Regions from separate parts of the Psychrobacillus sp. FSL K6-1464 genome, predicted to be linked through region 2. Evidence: a T-box and tRNA genes for the amino acid it is inferred to sense, from the RefSeq annotation. Region 2 holds a T-box; the other holds one or more tRNA genes.
The links. A T-box is a leader RNA that pairs with one kind of tRNA and senses whether it is charged. The one in region 2 lies ahead of MKX39_RS11740 (valine--tRNA ligase), so its partner is inferred to be a tRNA-Val.
Positions count from the first base shown of each region.

Region 1: it encodes a tRNA-Val, which carries the amino acid that the T-box ahead of MKX39_RS11740 (valine--tRNA ligase) is inferred to sense. The anticodon was not compared.

Region 1 covers NZ_JBBOOP010000001.1:1,439,145-1,445,641, forward strand. Annotated here, with positions in the region: gene MKX39_RS06990 (helix-turn-helix domain-containing protein) at 1-261, shown strand, start outside; gene MKX39_RS06995 (hypothetical protein) at 331-636, shown strand; gene MKX39_RS07000 (hypothetical protein) at 662-859, shown strand; tRNA gene MKX39_RS07005 (tRNA-Val) at 1,031-1,103, opposite strand; gene MKX39_RS07010 (excalibur calcium-binding domain-containing protein) at 1,383-1,646, opposite strand; gene MKX39_RS07015 (nitric oxide synthase oxygenase) at 1,921-2,982, shown strand; gene MKX39_RS07020 (CynX/NimT family MFS transporter) at 3,039-4,241, opposite strand; gene MKX39_RS07025 (ABC transporter ATP-binding protein) at 4,436-5,230, shown strand; gene MKX39_RS07030 (hypothetical protein) at 5,223-6,497, shown strand, end outside.
Region 2 covers NZ_JBBOOP010000001.1:2,319,740-2,326,236, forward strand. Annotated here, with positions in the region: gene MKX39_RS11735 (ATP-grasp domain-containing protein) at 1-95, shown strand, start outside; gene MKX39_RS11740 (valine--tRNA ligase) at 306-2,948, opposite strand; T-box leader at 2,994-3,219, opposite strand; gene MKX39_RS11745 (hypothetical protein) at 3,442-4,032, opposite strand; gene MKX39_RS11750 (5' nucleotidase, NT5C type) at 4,101-4,679, opposite strand; gene ribD (bifunctional diaminohydroxyphosphoribosylaminopyrimidine deaminase/5-amino-6-(5-phosphoribosylamino)uracil reductase RibD) at 4,704-5,795, opposite strand; gene MKX39_RS11760 (GTP cyclohydrolase II) at 5,788-6,497, opposite strand, start outside.

The sequences.
Region 1 (6,497 bases), 880 kb from region 2:
TATAATTATGCTTACACTTTATACAAGTTAGATTGCTTTGAGGAAGCATTAGAGGTAACCTATGAAATTCTACATTATATGAAAGCCCGTCAATTGATGTATTCATTAGGTAAGGTATACCACATGATAGGAATACTGTCTAAAAAATGCGGTCTTTTAGATGAAGCAGAAGAAGCTTTTAACAATGCGATTCTCGTATTTACCTTAACTAAAGATCAACAGAATTTAAATGTTGCGAAAATAGATTTATCAAATCTTTAAGCTTATATATAAAATAGAAGGACTTCCACTTTTAATGTTGAATATATGTTACAAAAGGGGGAATGTGTAATGTTAAATATAAATTTGCCAGTAGAGCTTGAATCAATGGAACTAATTCAATTTATTGAAAGTCCCATGGTTAAAGATTTAGGGATATTAATCATGGGAGAAAATATGCATGCAACACCTAACATTAGATTTTATCAATTAGAGAAAATTAAGGAACTATTTGAAGTGAAAAAGGAACTGCAAAAATTTACTTTTCATAGTTCGTCAGAGGCGATTGTATTTTTGGAACATTTACCTAATATGTCAGCACTAGAATTACTAGTAATGATGGGTACAGTTGATGAAGAAACAATAATAGTACACTAAAGTTTAAATTTGTTATGGAGTGAATTTGGAAAAAACAAAAGAAATAGAACTAGATAATAAAATTGATGCGATGATTGAAAAATACTCGAAAGAATCAGTTATGGGGTTCTTGGATTGGTTACTAAACATGTCAGAGACAGAGCTAAAAGCAACAGTTGAATTATGTGAAATAATTGATCGTGTTGAATTAAATAAGCAACAAGAAAACCACCAACCAGATTAATGGAAGGTGGTTTAATGTTATAAAAGTATCTATTGATAATATTCCAAAAAACACGTTTTTAATAAATTCGTCACATATCGGTCACGTAAGAAGAATTTCTACTTGTTATGTAGGTAATAAATTAAATTAAAAAAAGCCTGAAACCATTGAGGTTAAAGGCTTTTGGAAATATGGTCCCGACTGGTCTCGAACCAGCGACCCCCACCTTGTCGAGGTGGTGCTCTCCCAACTGAGCTACAAGACCGATTTAATGTAAAGAACTCTTTAAACATTAATGTTTCTAGATATAAATATACTATAATGTAGGGCACTAGTATATACCTAAAAAAATCCTGAAGTGCAAAGATCAACATTCAAGATTACAACCAAATAAAAAATCATATCCTTGAAGGCTTAACGCCTTTCAAGGTTATTTTTTATTTTAGTTATATAAAAAAGTAGAAATTAGAATCTAGTCAGGTAATACAATAAATGCATTACATATTATCAACTTTTCTTAAGCTGCAATAGCTATATTATAAAATTACTTCTCACATGCAATGCCATCTTTATCACGGTCGCTTTTAATGTTAGCTTCATAAATCTCTTTTGATACAAAAGGAGTAAATTTAGTTTTTCCGCCTTTGTTTTTAATATTTGCAGCCTTGGCTACTCCACCTTTATAGGTTTTGTTTAACTCTGTGCAATTGCTAAATTCCTTAGCTGCCGCCTCTGTCTCTGTCGGTGCTGTTGTAGAAACCCCAAAAATTAATGTTGCGGAAAGTATGATTACAGAAAATCGTTTCACAGTAAATCCTCCTAAGTTTTTGAACTAAGTTGTGGTGAGTCAAAAGGTGCGTGTAAAGATAACTACATATCACAATATAATATGGGGAAATCTCCTTTACTTTTACCAAATTATTCAATGTAACCTAGACTTTAACATAAAGTAGACGAATATGTATATAGCATATAAATTAATTCGATTAATTCTACTGACATAAAATCCTCACATCTTTCTTAGTTCTGTCACTTGTCTGTAGTGGCTCCATTCTACTAAGATGGAGAGATGGGGAGGTGCTATGATAATGTTATTGGAAGCACAGGACTTTATTCATCTTTTTTATAGGGAAACTGGTAAGGCGGAAATAGACATGCATATACGTTTAAAAGAAATAGAAAGTCAGATTAATACAGTAGGTGCCTACGAACACACTACTGAAGAGCTAGAATTCGGTGCCAAGGTGGCATGGCGTAATAGTAATAAATGCATAGGTCGTCTGTTTTGGCAAAGCCTTACCGTTTTTGATAAACGACATTTACATAACGAGGAAGCTGTATTTGAGGCACTCATCGCCCATATGCAGTTTGCGACAAATGAAGGTCGAATTCGGCCGACTATCACAATATTTTCACAAAAGGATATTCGCGTATGGAATCATCAGCTTATACGATATGCTGGCTATGAAACGGAGAACTGGATTATTGGAGATTCCGATTCCATAGAATTTACGAAAAAATGTGAGGAACTTGGATGGGAGGGGAAGAGAACCAATTTTGATGTGTTGCCACTTGTTATTCAGGTGAAGGATCACCCACCGAAATTATTTGATATTCCGGAGCAGTATATTTTAGAGGTACCAATTCGTCATCCTGAATATGATTGGTTTGAAGATTTAGAGATGAAGTGGTATGCAGTACCCATGATCTCGAACATGAAGTTGGAGATTGGAGGCATTACGTACGCTGCTGCTCCGTTTAATGGATGGTATATGGGCACAGAAATTGGTGCACGAAACTTAGCTGATGACTATCGCTACAATATGTTACCTTCAGTTGCCAGAGGAATGGGATTAGATACGAAATCTAATGCTTCTCTGTGGAAAGATAGGGCTCTTTTGGAACTAAATACAGCTGTATTGTTTTCCTTCAAAAAAGATGGTGTCAGTATTGTAGATCATCATACGGCTGCGCAACAATTTAAGAAATTTGAAGAAATTGAGAAAGATACAGGTCGTGACGTCACAGGTAATTGGACATGGCTTATTCCTCCAATGTCACCTGCCACCACGCATATTTTTCATAAGCCATATAATAATGAGAAAGTAACGCCGAATTATTCCTATCAACCTTCACCGTATTAAAAAAGGAAAGGAGCATGATTAATCATGCTCCTTTTAAACGTGAATTTAATTGTTCTTTAGACTTCCTTCGAAACAAAACGATCTCTTCCTGCATGCATTCCAGCAAAGAAAAGAAGAATAACAGTAACGATAAATAGTATTTTAGGAATCTCCCAGCTACCCGTTGCATCATGGATAAATCCAAAAAATACAGGACCGACTGCTGCAAGTAAATAACCAAATGACTGCGCAACACCCGATAAATCTGCTGCTCCCATAGGGGTACGCGAACGAAGAGAAAAGAACATCATGACCAGTCCGAATGATGCCCCACCACCTAAGCCTAGTGCAACCATCCATAGAAGTGTCAGTGAGATATCCCCATATAACAGTCCAGTGAAGCCTATTAAATAGAAAATCGTAAATACCAAAACTAATATTCGCTGATCCTTAAATCGACCCGCAAGAATTGGGATAAGAAAAGTCATTGGAAGTTGTGCAAATTGCATAATAGAAAGCATCCAGCCGGATTTTTCGGCCTCCATTCCTTGGGTTTGCAATATTTCAGGAATCCATGCTGCAGTTGTATAAAATATGAGTGATTGTAAACCCATGCATAAAGTGATTGTCCATGTTAGAGGTGATTTTAATATTGACTTGGCTTTTTCTACATTAGTTGAAGAGGGCACGACATCTATTTCTTGTTTTTTCTTGACCTGAGGTAACCAAATAATACATGCAATTATTGCAAGAATAGCCCAAAATCCAAGCGCACCTTGCCAACCATAAGATGTTCCATCTGCTATTGGATAGCTGATACCTGCTCCAATACCCGCAGATAAGTTCATAGAAACAGTGAATACTCCAGTCATAATTCCAAGCTGTAAAGGAAATTTTAGCTTTATAAAACTTGGAAGTAGTACATTTCCAAATGCTATAGCTACACCAATAAGCGCAGTACCTAAAAGTAAAAGAAAGGGCGTTCCGAGCGAACGAATAATAATTCCTATTGCCAACAATAGAATAGCTAGAAATAGTGTCATTTCCATCCCAAGTCGTCGCGCAATCTTTGGGACAAAGGGAGAGACAATAGCAAAAGCTAGCAGAGGAATCGTTGTGATAAATCCTGCTAGAACATTGGAAATGTCTAATCCATCTCGTATATACGAAATAATTGGTCCCACGGCGGTAAGTGGCGCACGCAGAGTGGTGGAGATGAAAACAATTCCAATTATCAATAAAATAAAAGCCTTTTTATTCATTTCATTAGTAGTTAACAAATATCTTCTCTCCTTACGAGATTATGTAGTCCAACTTTAGAAAATGCTACACTCTTTGTCCTTGAAGTTCAATAGTTAGAATTAGAAAGAATTTTCTCTATATCAAAATAATGGAATATTAAGAGTATTGATATGATAATATGAATATGTAAATATTTAGAATTTGAGAATGATATATACAGAGGGGGAGTATGATGAATACTAAAAAAGTGTTGTCACTGAATGGTGTTTCCAAGAGTTTTGGACACAAACAAGTATTAAAAGGTGTCAATTTAGATGTATATGAAGGTCAAATTATTGGCTATATCGGACCAAATGGAGCAGGGAAAAGTACAACTGTCAAACTAATGCTTGGTCTAATAGATGGCTACACAGGGCTTATTGAAATTTTCGGAGAAAATATTATTAAAGGTGATTATTCCTATAAAAAACGCATTGGCTACGTGCCGGAGACAGCCGAGCTCTATGAAAATCTAACTGCCTTTGAATATCTCACCTTCACTGGCGAGCTTTATGGATTAAGCAGTAAAGAGGCGGAGGTAAAGGCTTTCGGATTGATGAAGGAATTTGGTTTAGAGGCTGTTTTTCATCAACGAATTTCCTCCTTTTCCAAAGGGATGAAACAGAAGGTATTAATCATATCTAGTTTGCTACATAACCCAGATTTATTGTTTTTTGATGAACCGTTAAGTGGTCTAGATGCAAACAGTGTCATGGTTATTAAGGAAATACTTGCAAAGCTTGCAGAGCAAGGGAAGACTATTTTTTATTCTTCACATATTATGGATGTCGTTGAGAAAATTAGTAATAGAATTGTACTATTAGTAGATGGTCAAGTTGTGGCAGATGGATCTTTTGAAGAGTTGAAAATGCAAAACCAGGAAGGTTCTTTAGAAGACATCTTCAATCAGTTGACTGGTTTTACTGAGCATGAGGAAATTGCAGAGCGATTTGTGAATTTAGTTCGTGGAGGCAGGAAAGATGAATGATTTTGCGTCACTGAGAATTCTAGATCGCTTTAGGTCCGTTTTTCAAAGGTTGAATATAGACTATGATGTGATGCGTTTGATCTTACAGCTAAAGCTGACGATGGATAGTAGAAGAATGCCTGCAATTTTTAGTGGTTCTAATGTGAAAAAAGAAGGAAATCAGTTTCTTAAATCCTTATGGATGTATGGGTTATTTGGTGTTCTCTTTTTAGTTCCTTTTCTATTTTTAGGCAATGAGTTTCTGTTCTCTCTTACTATCATGTTTAGCTCTTTATTTATCATTTTAATGACATCGATGGTTTCTGATTTTTCTGCTGTTCTACTAGATATACGAGACAAAAATATTCTTCATCCGAAACCTATTAGCGCAAAGACTTTAAATGCAGCGAAGATTACTCATATTATGATATATATGGTTCTATTAACTGGTTCGTTTGTAATTATTCCTCTCATTGTCAGTGTCTTTAAGTTTGGTATTATATTTGCGCTCCTGTTTTTAATCGAAATATTATTGGTTAGCAGTTTGTCTGTAGTATTGACTGCCTTTGTATATCTATTTATCCTACGTTTCTTCAGTGGGGAAATGTTAAAGGATGTTATTAACTACGTGCAAATTTTCCTGGCGATTGGCATGGCGATTAGTTATCAATTAGTGGGTCGTGTGTTTCAAATAGTTAATATTGACATTACGTACACTTTTACATGGTGGCATATGTTCCTCCCGCCATTTTGGTTTGCCGCCCCCTTCGAATTAATCTTAAATAAAGATTTTTCCGTTCCGATTATTATTTTATCGCTGTTTGCTATTCTAGCTCCATTTCTTGCAATAGCACTATATATACGTTTAATGCCGTCCTTTGAAAGAAATCTTTCTAAATTACAAAGTGATGCTAACAGAACGAAAAAGCGAAACCGTAAATTACAAGGAGTTTGGGCAAGAATTCTTTGTAGAACTAAAGAGGAACGGACTTTTTATAAGTTTGCCACTCTACTGTTAAAAGAAGAAAGAGAACTAAAGCTCAAAATATTTCCTTTGTTAGGATTTGCGATTATTTTTCCTTTTATCTTTTTATTCAATACGATAAGCTCTAGTTCCTTTGAGGAAATGAGAAGTGGAAGTTCTTTTATGGTCATCTATTTTTCCTTAATAATGATTCCATCCGTTGTGCAAATGCTAGAGTACTCTGGTAACTATAAAGGGCAATGGATTTTTTATGCAGCTCCTATCAAAAATAAAGCCCTTGTATATAGTGCAACTTTAAAAGCG
Region 2 (6,497 bases):
GATCCTATTACGAAACAACTAAAGAAGATATTGCAGAGCCTATAATGGAATACATTCATAAGAAACTCACAAAAAAGGAGAGCGACGAGATTTAATCGTCCTCTCTCTTTTTTTGGCGTTTGAATGGAAACTCAGGAAAGTAGCGGAGAATCACCAGAATATGATGAAAAATCATTAGAATATTGACGAGAATCACTTGTATTTAAAGAAATATCCTCCGAATGTCACGAAAAATCACTGGAATCTGGAGAACTCTTCTCCGCAAAAAAGCATGCACCCAAATCATCGGGTGCACGCTCAAATTTTTAAAGATTATTTAATTCTTCCATACGCTTCAATACAGATGCGTGTTTCTCTAAATAGTCAGCTTCTTTTGCACGTTCTTCTGCAACTACTGCCTCTGGTGCTTTCGAAACAAAGCGTTCATTAGATAGTTTCCCTTGAACTAACTTCACTTCTTTAGCCCATTTTTCTAGCTCTTTTGTTAAACGAGCTTTCTCGGCATCAATATCGATTAACCCTTGTAGCGGAAGATATAAAACCGCTCCCGTAACTACAGCAGACATCGATTGACTAGGTGCTTCTAATTCTAATCCTATTACAAGCGGTTCTGGATTACAGAAACGCTCCAAATACTTAGCATTTGCTTCTAATACGGCTAATGTATTTGCATCCTTCGCGGAAACATATAAAGGAACTTTTTTGCTCATTGGCGTTTGTACTTCTGAACGAATATTACGAACCGAGCGGATAATTTCAGAAAGTAACTTCATATTGTCCGCTTCTTCTTTGTTTGAAAGTGCTTCGTTTACAGTCGGCCAAGCAGCAACTGTAATCGACTCGCCTTCATGCGGAAGGTTTTGCCAAATTTCTTCTGTAATGAATGGCATAAATGGATGTAATAGACGCATAGTATTGTCTAAAACATAAGCTAGTACGGACCGTGTCATTTTTTTCGCTTCTTCATCTTCCCCGTTAAGTGGAAGTTTTGCCATTTCAATATACCAGTCACAGAAATCATCCCAGATGAAGTTATAAAGCGCACGACCAACTTCACCAAATTCATAACGATCTGAAAGTCTTGTTACTTGCTCAATCGTTTCATTTAAACGTGTAAGAATCCATGCATCCGCTACCGATTTTTTACCATCTAAATTTATCTCTTCAAATTTCAAGCCATCCATATTCATTAATGCAAAACGAGATGCATTCCAAATTTTGTTGGCAAAGTTCCAAACTGCTTCTACTTTTTCTGTTGAGAAACGTAAATCTTGCCCAGGTGATGATCCAGTACTTAGGAAGTAACGTAGTGAATCTGCTCCGTATTGATCAATAATATCCATTGGATCAATACCATTTCCTAGCGATTTAGACATCTTACGACCGTCTTCCGCACGTACCAGACCGTGTATTAGAACATCATCAAAAGGACGAGTACCAGTAAATTCTATCCCTTGGAAAATCATACGAGAAACCCAGAAGAATATAATGTCATAACCAGTTACGAGCGCATTTGTAGGATAATACTTTTTGAACTCTTCATTTTCTGCATCTGGCCAACCTAATGTAGAAAACGGCCATAAAGCTGATGAGAACCAAGTATCTAAAACATCGTTATCCTGATTCCAGTTTTCTGGATCAGCTGGCGCTTCGTTCCCAACATATACTTCTCCAGTTTCTTTATGATACCAAGCTGGAATACGATGTCCCCACCATAATTGACGTGATATACACCAGTCATGAATATTTTCCATCCAACGCAAATACGTTTTTTCAAAACGATCTGGTACAAAATTCACTTTTCCTTCTGCTTCTTGAAGTTTAATAGCTTCTTTTGCAAGTGGTTGCATTTTAACAAACCATTGAGTCGATAGATATGGTTCTACTACTGCTCCACTTCGTTCAGAATGTCCTACTGAATGCGCATGTTCTTCAATTTTGAATAGAATTCCTGCATCTTGTAAATCTTTAACGATTTGTTTACGACATTCAAACCGGTCCATTCCATTATAAGTAGCTGCATTCCCATTCATCGTTCCGTCTTCATTCATCACTAAAATACGTTGTAAGTTGTGACGGTTCCCAATTTCAAAGTCATTCGGGTCATGTGCAGGTGTAATTTTCACTGCGCCACTTCCAAACTCCATATCAACATAATCATCTCCAACAATCGGTATTTCACGTCCAATAATCGGAAGTTTTACTGTTTTTCCGATTAAATGCTTATAACGATCATCTTCTGGATGTACTGCTACTGCGGTATCCCCAAGCATTGTTTCTGGTCTAGTAGTCGCAACGTCGATTGATCCAGTACCATCTGCAAGTGGGTAATGCATATGATAGAATGCACCCTGTACATCTTTGTGGATTACTTCAATATCGGAAAGTGCCGTTTTAGTTGCTGGATCCCAGTTGATAATGTATTCGCCGCGGTAGATTAATCCTTTGTTATACAGCTTTACGAATACTTCTTTCACTGCATTTGATAATCCTTCATCTAAAGTAAAGCGCTCACGCGAATAGTCTAAACCAAGTCCAAGTTTCGACCATTGTGCACGGATATGGCCAGCGTATTCTTCTTTCCACTTCCATGTTTCTTCGACAAACTTTTCGCGGCCCAAATCATATCTTGTAATATTATCAGCACGCAGTTTTTCTTCTACTTTTGCTTGTGTTGCGATACCTGCATGATCCATACCCGGAAGCCATAAAGCATCATATCCTTGCATACGTTTCATACGAACAATAATATCTTGTAGCGTAGTATCCCATGCGTGACCTAAATGTAGTTTACCGGTAACATTCGGTGGTGGAATTACGATTGTATAAGGTTCTTTATCGCTTTCTGGATGAGCTTCGAAGTATTTTCCTTCTAACCACCATTCATACCGTCCTTTTTCAATCGACTGCGGATCATACTTTGTGGACATCGTTGTTTCGTTTGTCATTGTCTGTTCCTCCTAAAAAAGAATATAAAAAAACTCCTATCGTCATTAAAGGACGAAGGAGTTTGTTCGCGGTACCACCTTTATTCGCGAATGCTAAAAAACGCATCACGCTCTCAATTCGATAACGGCTTCAAACCGGCATTTGCTACTTACGTTCACAAATACTGCTCGTGGGCTACCTTCAAATGGCGGTTAACAGAAACATTTCAGCAAATTGTTTCCTTTCTTTTGAGAACCAAATCATTCTACTCTTCCCATTCATTGCATCTCTATTCATTTGTTCCATTGTAAAGGATATTATTATATGCCGTCAAGTCTATATGGTGAAAGGAGAATTACAATGAGAAAAGGATATAACCCATATTTATTGCCCGATTGGTTACGTAAAACACGTTTCTATTGTAAGCATGTAAGTATTCCCATTTGTACTTTCCAATTAATACGAGTACTAATCGTGCCTACCACATGGGATTTCCTCTTATTGGTACTATTACTACTCATCTGTTTTTTGTTTTACAAGAACATTATTTGATGGGAATGTCAGCTTTGAATATCCATCATCCAAATCTAAAATGAATTGAAGCTCGAACTCCTCGCCTTGCGGTATTTTCACTTCCACTGGTTCAGCAGGGTTTGGTGCTTCTACTTCTGCAACTGGTTTAACTGGAACAGGTACAGGAGCTTCCTCGTATTCACAGTGTACAGTCCACCCAACTTCAATTGCCGCTTGCTCTGTTGGTTTCGAGTTAATATGGTTCACTTGAACTGTTGGCTTGGAACCTTCTTTTAATTTGTCCTTACCGAACTCAATACTCATTGGCACTGCATATTCAAAATAGCCGACCTCACCTTGCAGATCTAAGTCTTCAATCTCGGTGAATTCGCTCGTAGCATGATGCTCCTCTTCACCTTCCTCAAACTTAACGTGGCAGGTGATGTGGTATATACCTACTATTTGAATAATATTCTCCTTCTCAGTGACTTCGCATTGAGGAGTTACTGCAACATTTTTAATTTCTTTCGGAACCCCAAAGCTTGGTGGAAAACGAAATTGTTCTTTTACATCCCAGGTTTTTGTCGTCATAAGTCATCCTCCTTCTATAGGACAACTTATGAATAGAACAAAAGGGATAGAACATATTTCACTTAGAATTACTTTTTGTCGTTGTTTTTATCCACAATCTGCTTTAGTTCTAACCAATTTGTTAACCTTGGAATTGTAAGATGTTGGTTATACGATTGCGTTTTCACATAAACTTGTAATGTATCATCTGTTAATGTGTTTAATACGTCTGGCTTATCGTCGAAATAATAATCCAACTGTAAGTCCCGAATAATATTTACCTTTGCTTGGTCCTTCATGCCACAAAAGAATTTTTCTTCTGTGACTGGGAATCCTTGTTCCATTAACCAATTCATCGTTCTTTCACGATGTTCTGCTGGTCTAGCCGTAATATAGTATACCTCATGTCCCTGTTGTTGTAGATTTACTAACGTTTCTACAGCATCTGGGTATGCTGGACAATTAGTATAATATATTTGTTCCAATGTATCATTCCACATTTTAGAGCCGGCTTCATCGGACATTCCGAATAATTCATGTATTTCAACTCTATCTAACGCATGAAATTTATCTAATTCCACTTGTTGTCCTAACTTTTCGTTATAGATATGAAAAGCATGTTCTCTTAAATTGATCAATGTATCATCAATATCAAATCCAAATTTCATCTAATATGCCACATCCATTACATCTTATTTGTAAGTTGGATAACCAACAAACTTAAAGTCTTTCCCTATTTTTTGAATTTCCGTATCGATTAGCTCAACTGCATCACTCATTAAGTCAATACCGCTACCCTCCATAAAGGTCGGAGCATTTTTACCACCTATTAACTTAGGTGCAATATAAATAACTGCTTTATCAATTAATTTATTTTCCAAAAATGCTGCATTGATCGTCCCTCCACCTTCAATTAACAAAGAGGAGATAGACTTTTCACCTAATATTTGAACGACTTCTTGTACATCTACATGGGTAGTTCCAGTTGTATGGAACACTTGAACGCCTTGATTGATTAGCTTCTCTTTTTTATCATGGTCATAATTTACACTTGTAAAAATCCACGTCTGCGCTAATTGATCGGTTACAAGCTTGGCATCTAAAGGAATTTTCAATGTTGAGTCTAAAACGATACGAATCGGATTACGACCATTTTCAATACGAGTAGTTAGTTCGGGATTATCTTCCATAACAGTATTAACCCCGACTAAAATGGCCAAATGCTCATTCCTAAGATGATGAACATCCTCTCGTGCATCTGCAGACGTAATCCATTTACTATGAGCAGAGTGTGTGGCAATTTTACCGTCTAACGTTATCCCCGATTTTAATGTCACAAAAGGCTTCTCTGTTACGATAAACTTGTTGAATACTTCATTCATCCTTTTAGAGGCTTCCTCTTGAATACCGATAATCACATTTATCCCAGCATCCTCTAGAATTTTGACTCCTCGCCCTGATACGATTGGATTTGGGTCGAGCGTTGCAATGACAACGGTTTTAATACCAGCTGCAACAATTGCTTCAGCACAAGGACCGGTTCTTCCGTGATGGGAACATGGTTCCAGTGTGACATAAATCGTAGCACCTTTTGCATGCTCCCCAGCCATTCTAATAGCATGAATTTCTGCATGAGGCTCACCAGGTTTCATATGCGCACCAATTCCAACGATACGATTATTATTTACAATCACTGCTCCTACTAATGGATTCGGATCTGTTTGTCCTTTCATTGCTCTCGCATTTTGCAGGGCAAGATCCATATAAAATGCGTGATTAGTCATTTTGAAAAGTACCTTCTTCCTCCATATGACCTGAACGATTTATTTTCGTGTGTAAGTATTTTTCATTGTATTCCGAAACGTCCCCCCATAATGGAGTACGCCCCGCTACAGCCAAACCTGCGTCCTTTAATGCTTTTACTTTCTTTGGATTGTTCGTTATCAATGTAACAGGTTTCGAACGCAATACTTTTAAGACTTCGATCGCATCTCCATAATTTCTAGAATCGTCTACAAAGCCTAGTTTTTCATTAGCCTCTACCGTATCCGAACCATTTTCTTGTAGAATATAGGCCATTGCTTTACTAAATAGACCAATGCCTCTACCTTCATGATTTGCTAAATAAAATAAAGCACCAGCTCCGTTATTAACAATCATTTGCATAGACTGTTTTAATTGGAAACCACAATCACAACGCTTACTACCGAATATATCCCCTGTATGGCATATGGAGTGCATGCGGATTAGTGAATCCTCGGTCTCTTTAAAGTCTCCGTATACTAACACGCTAGACTGTTGGTATTCAGCTAAGTTAGAGGAGGATAAATTACTTATTATTTGATTGATATCTTCTGTGTATTCATCACTATTTAACCAGCTATACCACTGGAATATAACTGTATTACCATTTAAATTTACCGGCAGTCGAATTGGTCCGACTAGATAAATCGAACTTTCATCAGTCTTAATAACTTTAATTTTAT